3 regions of the Clostridium sp. 'White wine YQ' genome follow, and region 3 is predicted to be linked to each of the others. Evidence: riboswitches for the same ligand, from Rfam matches in the RefSeq annotation. Region 3 holds a riboswitch; each other region holds the start of a gene.

Region 1 (4,293 bases), 490 kb from region 3:
AAAATTATTTGATTCATATTATTCAAGTAATATAGAATTGGAAGAGAAATTAAAAGATTTAGGAGTAAGTCAGAATCATATGATTAAAGTTTTTTCTGATAAATTTGGTATTACACCAGTAAAATATATAAATGCACTTAGAATCGAGAAAGCACTAGCATTACTTGAGAATACAGACGATACCGTAATTAATATTGCATTTTTATGTGGATTTGAAAGCAATTCAAACTTTTATGGATTTTTTAAAAAACAAATAGGAATGACTCCAAGTGAGTATAGAAGTAGATTATAAATAATCTACTTATTTTTTTTGATAATTAATGGAAAGTAAGCTTTACATTCTGGAAAAATAATGCTATTATATATATGGAAAGTACACTTTCCATCAGAGGAGGTATATCTTTGGAAAATCGATTAGAAGAAATAAGAAAAGAACGAGGAATTAAGCAAGAAGAACTTGCAGAAGCATTAGAAGTTTCAAGGCAAACAATAGGTTCATTAGAAAATGGACGATATAATCCATCTATAGTACTAGCCTTTAAAATAGCAAGATATTTTGAAATGAAAATCGAAGATATTTTTATATATGAGGAGGAAGAGAAATGAAAAATAAAAGAAATCTTTTGGATTTAGTATTATTGATTTTAGGCATTTCAATGTTACTTTTAGGCAAATTTATACTAACAGATGAAAATGTGAAAAGTATTTCAGGGATGTGTCTTGGATTTGGGTCAGCATTTTTTGTACTAGGAATAGGAAATTTAATTGGAAATTTTACAACATCTCGATTAGAAGATGAAAAAGTTAAAAAATTTAAGGATATTGAGGTTAATGATGAGAGAAATATTATAATAAAAGAAAAATCAGGTTATATGGCAAGCAAGATAATGAATTATATTATCTGCATACTTGTTTTAGCGTTAGGGTTTATGAATGTAGATAAATTAATCATATTTCTAGTTATCTCATTACTTTTAGTAGAAGTAGTATTATTTATAGGTTTCTCAAATTACTATTCAAAAAGAATGTAATTTGTGTTTGTATTATAAAATTCTTGGTGGAGTAAAAACTCCACCTTTTAAATTCTAGGCAAAACACATTAATGTAAAAAATATACAAACATGGGTTGACTTAGAAGAATCCATAAGGTAAACTTATTCTATAATTTAATATAACCTCACTTATGTAGGTGAGGTAGAGGCGCGATACTTAACAGTTTTTAGAGAAGTTTGAGAAGCCATGATACTAAAAAGAAGGAAATATCGCCGAAGCTTATAATATTCTCAGTATTATTTGCTGGGTCTGCAGTTAAGAGCTGCAGGACTGTCTCAATAAACATCCCAGTTTATTGAGTTGTGCTATCTCATTTGGGAAAGGGAGGGATTAAGGGCAAATACGCTTATTGCGATCTGAGTTCATCTCAGATCTTTTTTTATTCTTAATTAGAAACAAAGGTAGCAGTGAAGCTATTTAAAAGATAAAGATAAATTAAAAGAAGTGAAAGGGGAAGGGAATATATGAAGAAAAAACTATCTGTACTATTGACAGCAGTACTGTGTATAGCTGCATTAGGTATTACTGGGTGTGGGACAAGCAAAACAAAAGAAACAAGTTCCAAAGAAGAAACATTTAAGGTTGGACTTGAAGCTGGCTATGCACCATTTAACTGGACTCAAATGGATGATTCAAACGGAGGAGTTCAAATCGATGGCAGTGCAGAATATGCTGGGGGTTATGATATAGAAATAGCAAAAAAGATTGCTCAAGGGCTAGGTAAAAAGTTAGTTATAGTAAAAACAGAATGGGATGGTCTTGTACCAGCATTAACTTCAGGTAAAATTGATGCTATTATTGCAGGAATGTCTCCAACAGCAGAACGTAAGCAAACAATTGATTTTTCAGATAATTATTATAAATCAAATTTGGTTATGGTTGTAAAGAATGGTGGAAAGTATGATGGTGCAACCTCAATTCAAGATTTTAAAGGTGCTAAAATTACTGCACAGTTAAATACATTTCATTACACTGTAATCGATCAAATACAAGGAGTTAGTAAACAGCCAGCTATGGATAACTTTCCAGCTATGAGAGTTGCACTTGAATCAGGAATGATTGATGGTTATGTATCTGAACGTCCTGAAGGTGTTAGTGCTGAAACAGCAAATAACAATTTTAAGATGGTAGAATTTAAAACTGGATTTAAAACATCGGATGATGATACAGCAATTGCAGTAGGGGTAGTTAAGGGAAGTGATTTAACTACAAAGATAAATGAAGTTTTATCAGGTATCTCAGAAGATGAGCGTACAAAAATTATGGATACTGCAATAAAAAATCAGCCTGCAGCAAAGTAATAATTATTATAAACCGAGTGCAGTTAATGTAGTCGGTTTTTTAATGTTTTAGAGGTTTAAGATGGAAAGGGGAGAAAATATGAGTTCGGATTGGATAATTAGAATTATATCTCAAAATGGGCCAATGTTTATTCGCGGTGCAGGAATTACATTATTAATATCCGTAATTGGAACTATATTAGGTTCAATTATAGGTTTATTTGTAGGAGTTGTTCGTACTATTCCAATGCCTCAAAAAGGCGTAAAAAGGTACTTATTAAAATTGATTAATATCGTCTTTTCAATTTATATTGAATTTTTTAGAGGGACACCAATGATTGTGCAAGCTATGGTAATATACTATGGTTCCGCACTAGCTTTTGGGATAAATATGAATAGATTTTATGCAGCAATTTTTATAGTTTCAATTAATACAGGTGCATATATGTCTGAGATTGTTCGTGGAGGAATTGTTTCAATTGATAAGGGGCAATTTGAGGCAGCTAATGCAATTGGAATGAATCATATACAAACAATGTTAAACGTTATTTTACCACAAGTAATTAGAAATATCTTACCAGCTACAGGAAATGAGTTTGTAATTAATATAAAGGACACCTCGGTACTTAATGTTATTTCAGTAACAGAACTATATTTTCAAACCAAATCAATTGCAGGAAATAACTTTAGATATTTTGAATCGTTTTTCGTTGCCTGCGTTATCTATTTTGTTATGACTTTTACAGTAACAAGAATACTACGTTTTATAGAAAGAAAATTAGACGGACCAGAAAACTATATAATGTATGCAAATCAGATGCAAGTAGAAACTCCAGAAGATATAGTTCAAAGAACTAGGAATAATTATGATGATAGATTTTAAAGAAGGGAGAGTATTTGATGGAAAAAGTAATAGATATCAGACATCTAAGCAAATCCTTTGGAACACATGAAGTGCTGAAAGATATAGACTTTTCAGTGAAAAAGGGAGAAGTAATATGTATTATAGGCTCTTCCGGTTCAGGAAAATCAACTCTTTTACGATGTATAAATCTATTAGAGAGACCCAGTGGAGGAGAAATTATATATAAAGGTGAGGATATATTAGATGATAAACATAACATAAATAGATATCGAACCAAATTAGGAATGGTGTTTCAGCAATTTAATTTGTTTAACAATCATAATGTTTTACGTAATTGCACAGTCGGACAAATGAAAGTGTTAAAACGTACAAGAGAGGAAGCAGAAAAAGTTGCAGCAAAATATTTGAAAGTTGTAGGAATGGAGCAATTTATTAACGCTAAACCTAAGCAATTATCGGGAGGACAAAAACAAAGGGTAGCTATAGCAAGAGCTCTTTCCATGGAACCAGATGTTATGCTTTTTGATGAACCTACTTCAGCGCTAGATCCTGAGATGGTTGGTGAAGTGTTAAAGGTTATGAAGGAACTTGCTGAATTGGGCCTTACTATGCTTATAGTAACTCATGAAATGGGATTTGCAGAGGAGGTTTCAGATAGAGTAGTCTTTATGGATAAAGGTGTAATTGCAGAAGAAGGAAATCCAAAAGAAATATTCAAAAATCCTAAAAAAGAACGTACAAGGGAATTTTTAAAAAGAACTCTAAGAAATTACGAATAGAGTAACTATTATTTAAAAGTTGTGTATTATGTACTAAGTAGAACAATAATTTATAAATGTAACATCGTATGTAGTGAAGATGTTTGGTTGCTTTATGAATTTAAGTATTGGGAGTGTTAACTAATGAGGGAATATAATTGTAATGAGGAGAGAGCGTGCTCCATTAAGCCTCCATGTCCAACCGGAGTTATTTTGGCATGTGGACAAGGTGGATATGTAGATTTGTCTAATATGCCAACAAATGGATCAACTTTAGCTAGTGTAAGCATTGATACAACTTTATTAACTAGAGCAATTGTAAAGATTGACTTTAGTT
Region 2 (4,293 bases), 2.2 Mb from region 3:
TAATTGTGGATAAAAAAACAAGAAAATTATAAAATAAGAGCAGATGAAAGATATTCACAAAATGAAATCAAGGTGATAATATGGAATTTAAAAATAATATTGAAGTGGGAGTATTTTTAGAAAGGCCAAATAGATTTAATGCTAAAGTAGTGCTAAATGGAGAAGAGATAGTAGTACATGTTCCTAATACTGGAAGGTGCAGAGAAATATTAAAGCCTAATACTAAAGTTATTTTACGTGAAGAATTAAATCCAAGTAGAAAGACAAAATATGATTTAATTGCAGCGTACAAAGATGAAAGTAAGCTAATAAATATAGACTCTCAAATACCTAATAAGGTAGTAAAAGAAGCCTTACAAAAAAGAATTATTAAAGAGCTTAGTAATTATGAGATTATAGAGAGTGAAAAGTTCTATGGAAGTAGCAGGTTTGACTTTAGATTGACAAATTCTTTAGGTGAAGTATATTATTTAGAGGTAAAGGGAGTTACTCTTGAACTCCATGGAAAAGCATCATTCCCAGATGCGCCGACTGAGCGAGGAACTAAACACGTTTTAGAGTTAATAGAAGCGAAGAAAAATGGTAACGGAGCTGGAATAATGTTTTTGATTCAGATGGAGGAGATACTGAGCTTTACACCAAACTATAGTATGGATTCTAAGTTTGGAGAAGCAGTAAAATTTGCAAATAAAAATGGTGTTGATATTTATGCATATTCTTGTAAGGTAACAGAAAAATCAATTGAAATATTAAAGGAAATTGAAGTAAAATTATAGGTTGTTTGGGGAGTGGGTAGAATGAAGTTTAAATATTGTCCACTATGTGGAAGAAAGTTAGAACTAAAAGATAGTTGGGATGAAGGGGCAGTACCATTCTGCGAACACGATGATACGTTGTTTTTTGACTTACCAAAGCCTTGTGCCGTAATAGCAGTTATTAAGGAAAAAGAAATTTTATTATTGAAGCAAAGTTATATATATAAAAATTCTAAAGTGCTTGTATCTGGATATGTTGGAGTAGATGAAACTGTAGAGCAAACTGTAGCAAGGGAAGTTATGGAGGAAACAGGGATACAGATAGAGAACATAGAATATTTAGGCAGTGATTTTGTATATGGTAAAGAACTATTAATGTTAACTTTTATGGCAAAATATAAGAGTGGAGATATAAATAAATCATCTGAGGTTGAAGCTTTAGAATGGATACCTTTAGAAAAGGCATTGGCACAGATGGAAGAAGACGCTATAGGAAAAAAAGTAGTAAAAAAAATACTAGAAAAATATAATTATTAATATTAATTTGCATTTATATTAGTATTTATAATTTGAAAAGAGTATCTTGAATAAGTAGGAACTCTTTTTTTGTTTCATATTTGATATCAAGATAAATATTACAAATTATTTAAGATAATGTTAATATATTTTATACTAAAATTTTTAGTATTATAATATATTTAGAATAAATTTTCATGGAGGTAATTGTATGTCACAAAAAGAGTCTAAGTTTGTACCTGAGATTAAGGGAACCTTAAGGAATCATGTTATTGAGGTGCCTCAAGTTATTAGAAATTGTAGCGGAATTAAGATATTTGGCAAGAGAATAAAATCATTATTATTTACTACAGATGTTGCAATAATAAGAAATACAAATGCGGATGCCATTATAGCAGTGTACCCATTTACACCTCAACCTGTAATTACTGAGGCTCTAGTTATGGCAGCAGATGTACCTGTATTTTGTGGAGTTGGCGGAGGTATAACTCAAGGGAAAAGAGTTATTAACTTAGCATTAGATGCTGAATTTAAAGGTGCTATGGGAGTAGTACTAAATGCCCCAACATCAAACGAGATAATAAGTAAGATAAGAAAAACTATTGATATACCTATTATTGTGACAATTGTATCTGAAAATGAGAATATAGAAGAGCGAATAGAATCAGGAGCAACTATATTAAATGTTTCAGGTGGTAAGGATACAGCTACAATTGTAAGAAAAATTAGGAGTCAATTTCCTGAATTCCCAGTAATCGCAACGGGAGGACCAACTGAAGAAAGTGTTGAAGAAACAATAAGAGCTGGGGCAAATGCAATAACTTATACACCACCTCTCGGAGCAGATATAATGAGTAGCTTAATGGATAGATATAGGAATTCTTAAATTTTTATTGACAACTAAAAGGAGTATGTTATCATATTAACATCAAGTTGAATACAATATAATATATACCTAGGGTAGAGGAGCTATTTACTATTAGTACTTAAAAGGAACTGGCAAGTGACGATCTTTAAGGAAAGGAGAAATAGCCGAAGAGATAGCAACGGCAGAAGTTATCTCTGGTCATGAATAGAAAATATTCATGATTGTCACTATATGTGGAGAGCTACAAGGTAGGCTAATTGCAATTAATTACGATGATTTTATTGTAATAATTACAATACCCTATACAAAAGAACTCTACCCGTCACAGATTTTTCTGTGACTTTTATTTTTCTTTAGGAATCTATAATATTTTAAAGTTGTGGATAACACTATAAGTTTGAATTATAATCTAAGGATTAACTAAACCTACCTAAAGAATAAAAAATAGAATTAGTCGCCTGCCAAATTTTCCTCACATGCGTTTGGAAAGGCAGATGCGAGAAAAAAATCGACGGCTCATAATCGCCTTGACGATTTTTTTATGGGGCAAATAAACAAGGGGGAATAAAGATGAAATTATTTGGTACAGCACAAATTGAGAACAATCAGCTATATATTGGAGGAGTTGAAGCTAGTATTTTAGATAAAGAATATGGAACACCAGTTTATGTAGTTGATGAGGAACTAGTAAGAAATAATTGTAGAGATTACTATAAAAGTTTTCAGTGTTCGGAGACAGGAAATAGAGTTGCTTATGCTGGAAAAGCTTTTTTAACATTAGAAATGTGTAGAATAATTAGAGATGAAGGCCTATATTTAGATGTAGTATCTGGTGGAGAATTATTTACTGCACTTAAGGCTGAATATCCAGCTGAAAAAATTTATTTTCATGGAAATAATAAAACTGTAGATGAGATAAAAATGGGTATAAGCAATGGAGTTGGGAGATTTGTAGTAGATAATTTATATGAACTAGAGATATTAGATTCTATTGCTAAAGAATACGGAATTGTTCAGAAGATATATCTAAGAATAACACCAGGAATAGAAGCGCATACCCATGAGTATATAAAAACTGGCCAAATAGACTCAAAATTTGGATTTGCTCCAGTTGGAGATCTGATTTTTGAAGCTATTAAAGCAGCATCTTCTTACAAAAACATTGAATTAAGTGGGCTTCATTGTCATATTGGATCTCAAATATTTGAAATAGAACCATATGAAGATGCAACAGAAATAATGTTGAACTTATTATTTAAGGCTCAAAAAGAACTAGGAATTAAAATACCTGAGTTAGATTTAGGTGGAGGATTCGGGGTTTATTATAATGAAGGAGATGAACCTAGAGAAACCAAGGAGTATTGTAAAGCGATACTCGATAAGGCAGAAGATGTATGTACGAAGCTTGGAATTGAGATGCCAACTTTATCAATTGAACCAGGAAGATCAATAATAGCAAATGCTGGTACAACTTTATATACTATAGGTTCAATTAAAGATATTCCAGAAGTAAGAAAATACGTTTCAGTAGATGGTGGTATGACTGATAATATAAGACCTGCATTATATAGAGCCGAATATAATTGTTTGGTTGTAAACAGACTAGGGGAAGAACAATATGAAGAGGTAACAATTGCAGGTAAGTGTTGCGAGTCAGGAGATATACTTATTAATGATATATCTATACCCAAGGTTGAGAGTGGAGATATATTAGCAGTATTTTCTACTGGAGCATATGGTTATTCTATGGCAAACAACTATAATAAAATTCCTAGACCTGCAGTTATTATGGTTAGGGAAGGAAAAGCTAGGGTTATATGTAAAAGAGAAAGTTATGAAGATATATTAAGAAATGAAATATAATACAAATAAGATTCAGTTATTTTGTAGCTGAATCTTATTTATTTTTTTATATTGAATAGTTAGGTTAATATTTTATAAATTCTTTATAGATTTTTTATTTTATTAAGGTTAAAATAAATAATACAAATATGATATACTATTTAATAATATCTTTATAGAAGGAGAATATTTTGAAATATATAATTGATAGAATTGAAGGAGACTTTGCTGTTTGTGAAAATGATGAAGGAGAACTTAAAGATATTGATATTTCTTTAATCCTTGGAGAAATTGCAAGTGGAAAAGTTATAA
Region 3 (4,293 bases):
ATTGGTATTTCCTTAGTTTCCTCTACTGTGAATACTGCTTTATGCTTATATTCATCAAAGGTAATATTCAAATTATTTAATATATCATATATTTTGCTCATACTCTTCCCTTCTTTAATTATTTATTTTTTGATATCTATGTTAAAATAGCTAAATTTTGGTTGATAATTTATTTATAAGTGATAGAATAGTCTGTAGGATACTGAAAGGAGTGAAAATTATGGAAGTTCAAATTAAATATTCTTCTGAACTTATAAATGAATGTTTAGAAACCGTTGACTAGAGAAATAACCTAAAAGATAACCTTAGGTTATTTTTATTTTACTTATTTTTATAATGTACTTGTACTAGCCCAGAAAAATAAGACTTACTTCCTACATATAGAACTTCCTTAGTAGGACGCCCATCTTGAAATAGCCTCTTTCCATCTCCCAATAATATTGGAATTATAGATATTATATATTCATCAAAAAGATTTTCCCTAAGAATTTCATTTACTACTTCAGCTCCTCCGTCAACAAAAATATCCTTTCCATCTTTATTTTTCAATTCTTCTATAAGCTTCTTTATATCTCCAGAATAGTATTCAACCCCATTAGATTCTTTTTTCTTTCTAGAAATTATATAGCATTTTTTATCTTTATGAGGAAACTCAATTCCAAAAGAACATACTTTATCATAAGTCTTTCTGCCCATTATTACAGTATCTATTCTGTCTATAAACTTTGCATATCCATAGTCTTCTCCATCCACTTCAACCTGTGATAGCCAGCTAATATCATCTTCTTTTGTTGCTATATAGCCATCTAAGCTCATTGCTATATATAAAACTACGTTTCTGTCACTCATGTAATTTCCTCCTTAGTTAATAATATTTATAAGATTATACCACAAATTACCTGATGTGTTTTATAAAAAGTAAAAAACAGATATTTCTATCTGTTTTCTACTTTTAGCTAAAAATATATTATTAAATACCTCAGTTAGTTCGAAGACTTCGAGTTTTTCCTCTTCTATTGAGGTGTATAGAACATTTGAGTAGCATAGTATCTACCATTACTATAATATATTCCTATTCCTATTTCTTTAAATGCACTGTTAAGTATATTTGCTCTATGTCCAGGAGAATTCATCCATTGAGTTACAGTATTTGCACCATTTGGTGTCATTCCTGTAGATGTGTATATATTCTCACCCATAGTTGCATATTTAAATCCATTATTAGTAAGCATTTGTCCTGGATCTCCATAAGTTGGTGATGTATGAGAAAAATAGTTTTTATCATACATATCTCTAGCTTTCATTGCTGCTAATTTTGATACTCCTGCATTAAGCTTAAGTGGTTGTAGTCCTTGTTTTGTTCTTTCTGCATTTGTATTTGTTAATATATCATTTACAACATCTCCAGTAGTAACACCTGGGTTTCCACTGTTAGGAGTATTAGGGTTTCCTGATGGATTAGTTCCTTCAGGAATATTATTATTAGTTGGAGGTTTTGGATTATTATTTGAGTTTGGAGGATTTGTATTTTGTACATTTCCATCCCCTGGATTTGTATTAGGCTGATTCAATGTACCATTTGTATTATTTTGATCTCCTGTTGTACCAGTTGTATCTCCTGTTGTATCATTTCCGCCAGATTGATTAGGAACTACTTGTGGTTTAATTGGAGAAGTTCCTTTTTGACAACCTATTACAGTAAAACTTAAAATTGAAAAACTTAATATTACTGAAATAAACTTTTTCATATAATCACCTCATGATTATTTTGAGCAAATTTAAGAATAATAAAATAATAACTTAGAGGTAATTGAGTAAAAAAAAGGAGAGCAAAAAGTTATTTTCTTTGATCTCCCTAATTTTTTATTTTAATTTTAAAATTTCGTTTAATTTTTCTTTTAATTCATCGCTTATTTGAGTGAGTGGAAGTCTTAGTTCTGGGGATTCAATTAATCCTATCTTATTTAAAATATATTTAAGTGGTGCTGGATTAGGTTCCGCAAATAGCATAGGAACAAATTGATATAGTTCTTTCCATATTCTTAAAGCTTCTTCATGGTTATTTTCTTTAACCTTATTATATACCTCTATAAAGCTTTCTGTATGAAGATGAGATGAAGCCAATATTCCACCATGTCCTCCAAGGGTTAGTGTAGTATAGAAAAAGCTGTCTTCACCTGTCAAAATTGAAAAATCCTTTGGCGGATTAATAAGAAGATCTGTAGTTTGCTTTATATCTCCTGATGCATCTTTTATTCCTACAATATTTTTTAATTCAGCTAATTTATAAATAGTACTATTCTCAATATTTCTACCAGTTCTATATGGAATATTATATAAAATTATATCTAAATCAGTTGCTTCAGAAATACTCTTAAAATGTTCATATATTCCCCTTTGATCAGGTCTTGAATAATATGGTGAAACTGATAATATACCATCTACATTATATTTTTCAACTATCTTTAATTTTTCCTTAACCTTTTTAGTATTGTTTCCACCTAAACCAAAATATACTGGAACTGCATTATTAACATATTCCATTGTTTTTTCTACTATAGTTTCATATTCCTTATCCTCAATAGTTGGACTTTCTCCAGTTGTTCCTAATGGCATAAAACCACTAACACCTTTAGCTAGATAATACTCTACCATTTTCTTATATGATACTAAATCTAATTCATCATTTTTAAATGGCGTTATTAATGGGACAAAAACTCCTTGAACTGACATAATATACCTCCTAAAATTAAAAAAAACCTTGGAGAATACCAAGGTTAAATTATTCTTAATTTATTTAATCGAATAAATTTCCATGTATAGCACTCCACAAAAACTTGTGACAGTCTTGCATATATTTTATACAAAACCAGCAATATAGCCTTAAAGCATCAGCTATACACTTCGGCGATGGTTCCTTTTCCAAAACATCTATGTGCTTACCTCAGTAATGGTACTTTTAAACATCGCGCCTCTATCTCAAAAAATATTAACTTTTTTGTTAATTATACCTTTATATTTAACATTTATCAAGGGTTTATTTTTACATAGTTTATTTGAAAATTATAAATAATAATAGAGTAAATAATAGTTTAGGGAGGTTTTATAACATGGATACATTAAAAGACTGGGATTCTTGGAAAGCTACCTTAGGTAAAGCTATTGATGCTGGCGAAACTGTAGGACTTTCTGATAAAACTATTACTGGAGTTGCTGAAAAGGTAGGTACATTTCTTTCAAATAACGTAGATCCACGAAATCATGAGGAAAGGCTTCTTAAAGAATTGTGGGATGCAGCTGATGAAAATGATAGAAATACATTAGCTAAACTTGTTGTAAAAATTTCTGATAAATAAGTAATCAATCTTCTTATACAAAAAATGGGAAAGACTATTTTTATAGTTCTTTCCCACTACTTACATAATGCTTTAAATATATATTATTTATTTAAATCTTCAACAAGTTCTGAACTTAAATTTCCTTTTGCGATTTCTCTAACTTCCCCTGTCATTCTTACATTCCAGTTGTCATCAATTTCAATAATTAGTTCTCCACCTAGCATCTTTATTTTAACTTTATCATTAATTAATCCTCTTTTTCTTAAAACAGAGGCAACTGCACAAGAAGAACTTCCTGAAGCTAGCGTAAATCCAGCTCCTCTTTCCCATATTAGTATTTGAGCCTCATCCTTAGAAATCACTTTTGCAAATTGAGTATTAATTCTATTTGGAAACTCCTTGTAATTCTCAATTAATGGCCCAAAGGTTTTTATTTCATCAATGTCTAACTCCTCTTTTATTATTACACAATGTGGATTTCCTAAGGAAACACAATTTATTTCAAATTCCTTATTATTAAGTGTGATTTTTTCACCTATAACTTCTTCACTTTTAAAGTTTGTAGGAATATCACTTGCTTTAAAAATTGCTTTTCCCATATCAACTGTAATTAATTTGGCCTTTGAATTAGATGTTTCAACAATATTAGCCTTAACTATTCCACCTTTTGTCTCAACTGTGAAAACTTCATTATTAGTAAAACCATAATCATAAATATACTTGCAAAATATTCTTAAACCATTGCCACTTTTTTCAGCTTCTGAGCCATCTGGATTATATATTCTTAATCCAAAATCAGCTTTTTCTGATTTTACTTTAAGTAAAATTCCATCAGAACCTATACCAAAATTAACATTACAAATTCTTTTAATAGCCCTATCAATAAGAGTGAAATCAATTCTATCTTCTTCTAAAACTATGTATTCATTCCCCAAGCCATGAGTTTTAACAAAAA

The links. A riboswitch is a leader RNA that binds a small molecule or an ion and turns the genes downstream of it on or off. The one in region 3 is predicted to bind lysine.
Region 1: linked by a shared signal. The riboswitch ahead of PTZ02_RS03780 (transporter substrate-binding domain-containing protein) and the one ahead of dapA (4-hydroxy-tetrahydrodipicolinate synthase) in region 3 are both predicted to bind lysine.
Region 2: linked by a shared signal. The riboswitch ahead of lysA (diaminopimelate decarboxylase) and the one ahead of dapA (4-hydroxy-tetrahydrodipicolinate synthase) in region 3 are both predicted to bind lysine.

The regions. Positions count from the first base shown of each region.
Region 1 is NZ_JAQYUU010000001.1:776,582-780,874, forward strand. It holds gene PTZ02_RS03765 (bifunctional transcriptional activator/DNA repair enzyme AdaA) at 1-292, shown strand, start outside; gene PTZ02_RS03770 (helix-turn-helix transcriptional regulator) at 403-606, shown strand; gene PTZ02_RS03775 (hypothetical protein) at 603-1,031, shown strand; lysine riboswitch at 1,188-1,369, shown strand; gene PTZ02_RS03780 (transporter substrate-binding domain-containing protein) at 1,518-2,354, shown strand; gene PTZ02_RS03785 (amino acid ABC transporter permease) at 2,434-3,216, shown strand; gene PTZ02_RS03790 (amino acid ABC transporter ATP-binding protein) at 3,234-3,977, shown strand; gene PTZ02_RS03795 (DUF4489 domain-containing protein) at 4,101-4,293, shown strand, end outside.
Region 2 is NZ_JAQYUU010000001.1:2,451,915-2,456,207, reverse strand. It holds gene sfsA (DNA/RNA nuclease SfsA) at 81-776, shown strand; gene PTZ02_RS12145 (NAD(+) diphosphatase) at 798-1,292, shown strand; gene PTZ02_RS12140 (hydrolase) at 1,483-2,157, shown strand; lysine riboswitch at 2,225-2,391, shown strand; gene lysA (diaminopimelate decarboxylase) at 2,710-4,002, shown strand; gene PTZ02_RS12130 (DUF3006 domain-containing protein) at 4,173-4,293, shown strand, end outside.
Region 3 is NZ_JAQYUU010000001.1:289,675-293,967, reverse strand. It holds gene PTZ02_RS01390 (prolyl-tRNA synthetase associated domain-containing protein) at 1-101, opposite strand, end outside; gene PTZ02_RS01385 (dihydrofolate reductase family protein) at 322-849, opposite strand; gene PTZ02_RS01380 (CAP domain-containing protein) at 1,014-1,748, opposite strand; gene dapA (4-hydroxy-tetrahydrodipicolinate synthase) at 1,864-2,733, opposite strand; lysine riboswitch at 2,813-2,985, opposite strand; gene PTZ02_RS01370 (DUF3243 domain-containing protein) at 3,111-3,356, shown strand; gene dapF (diaminopimelate epimerase) at 3,440-4,293, opposite strand, start outside.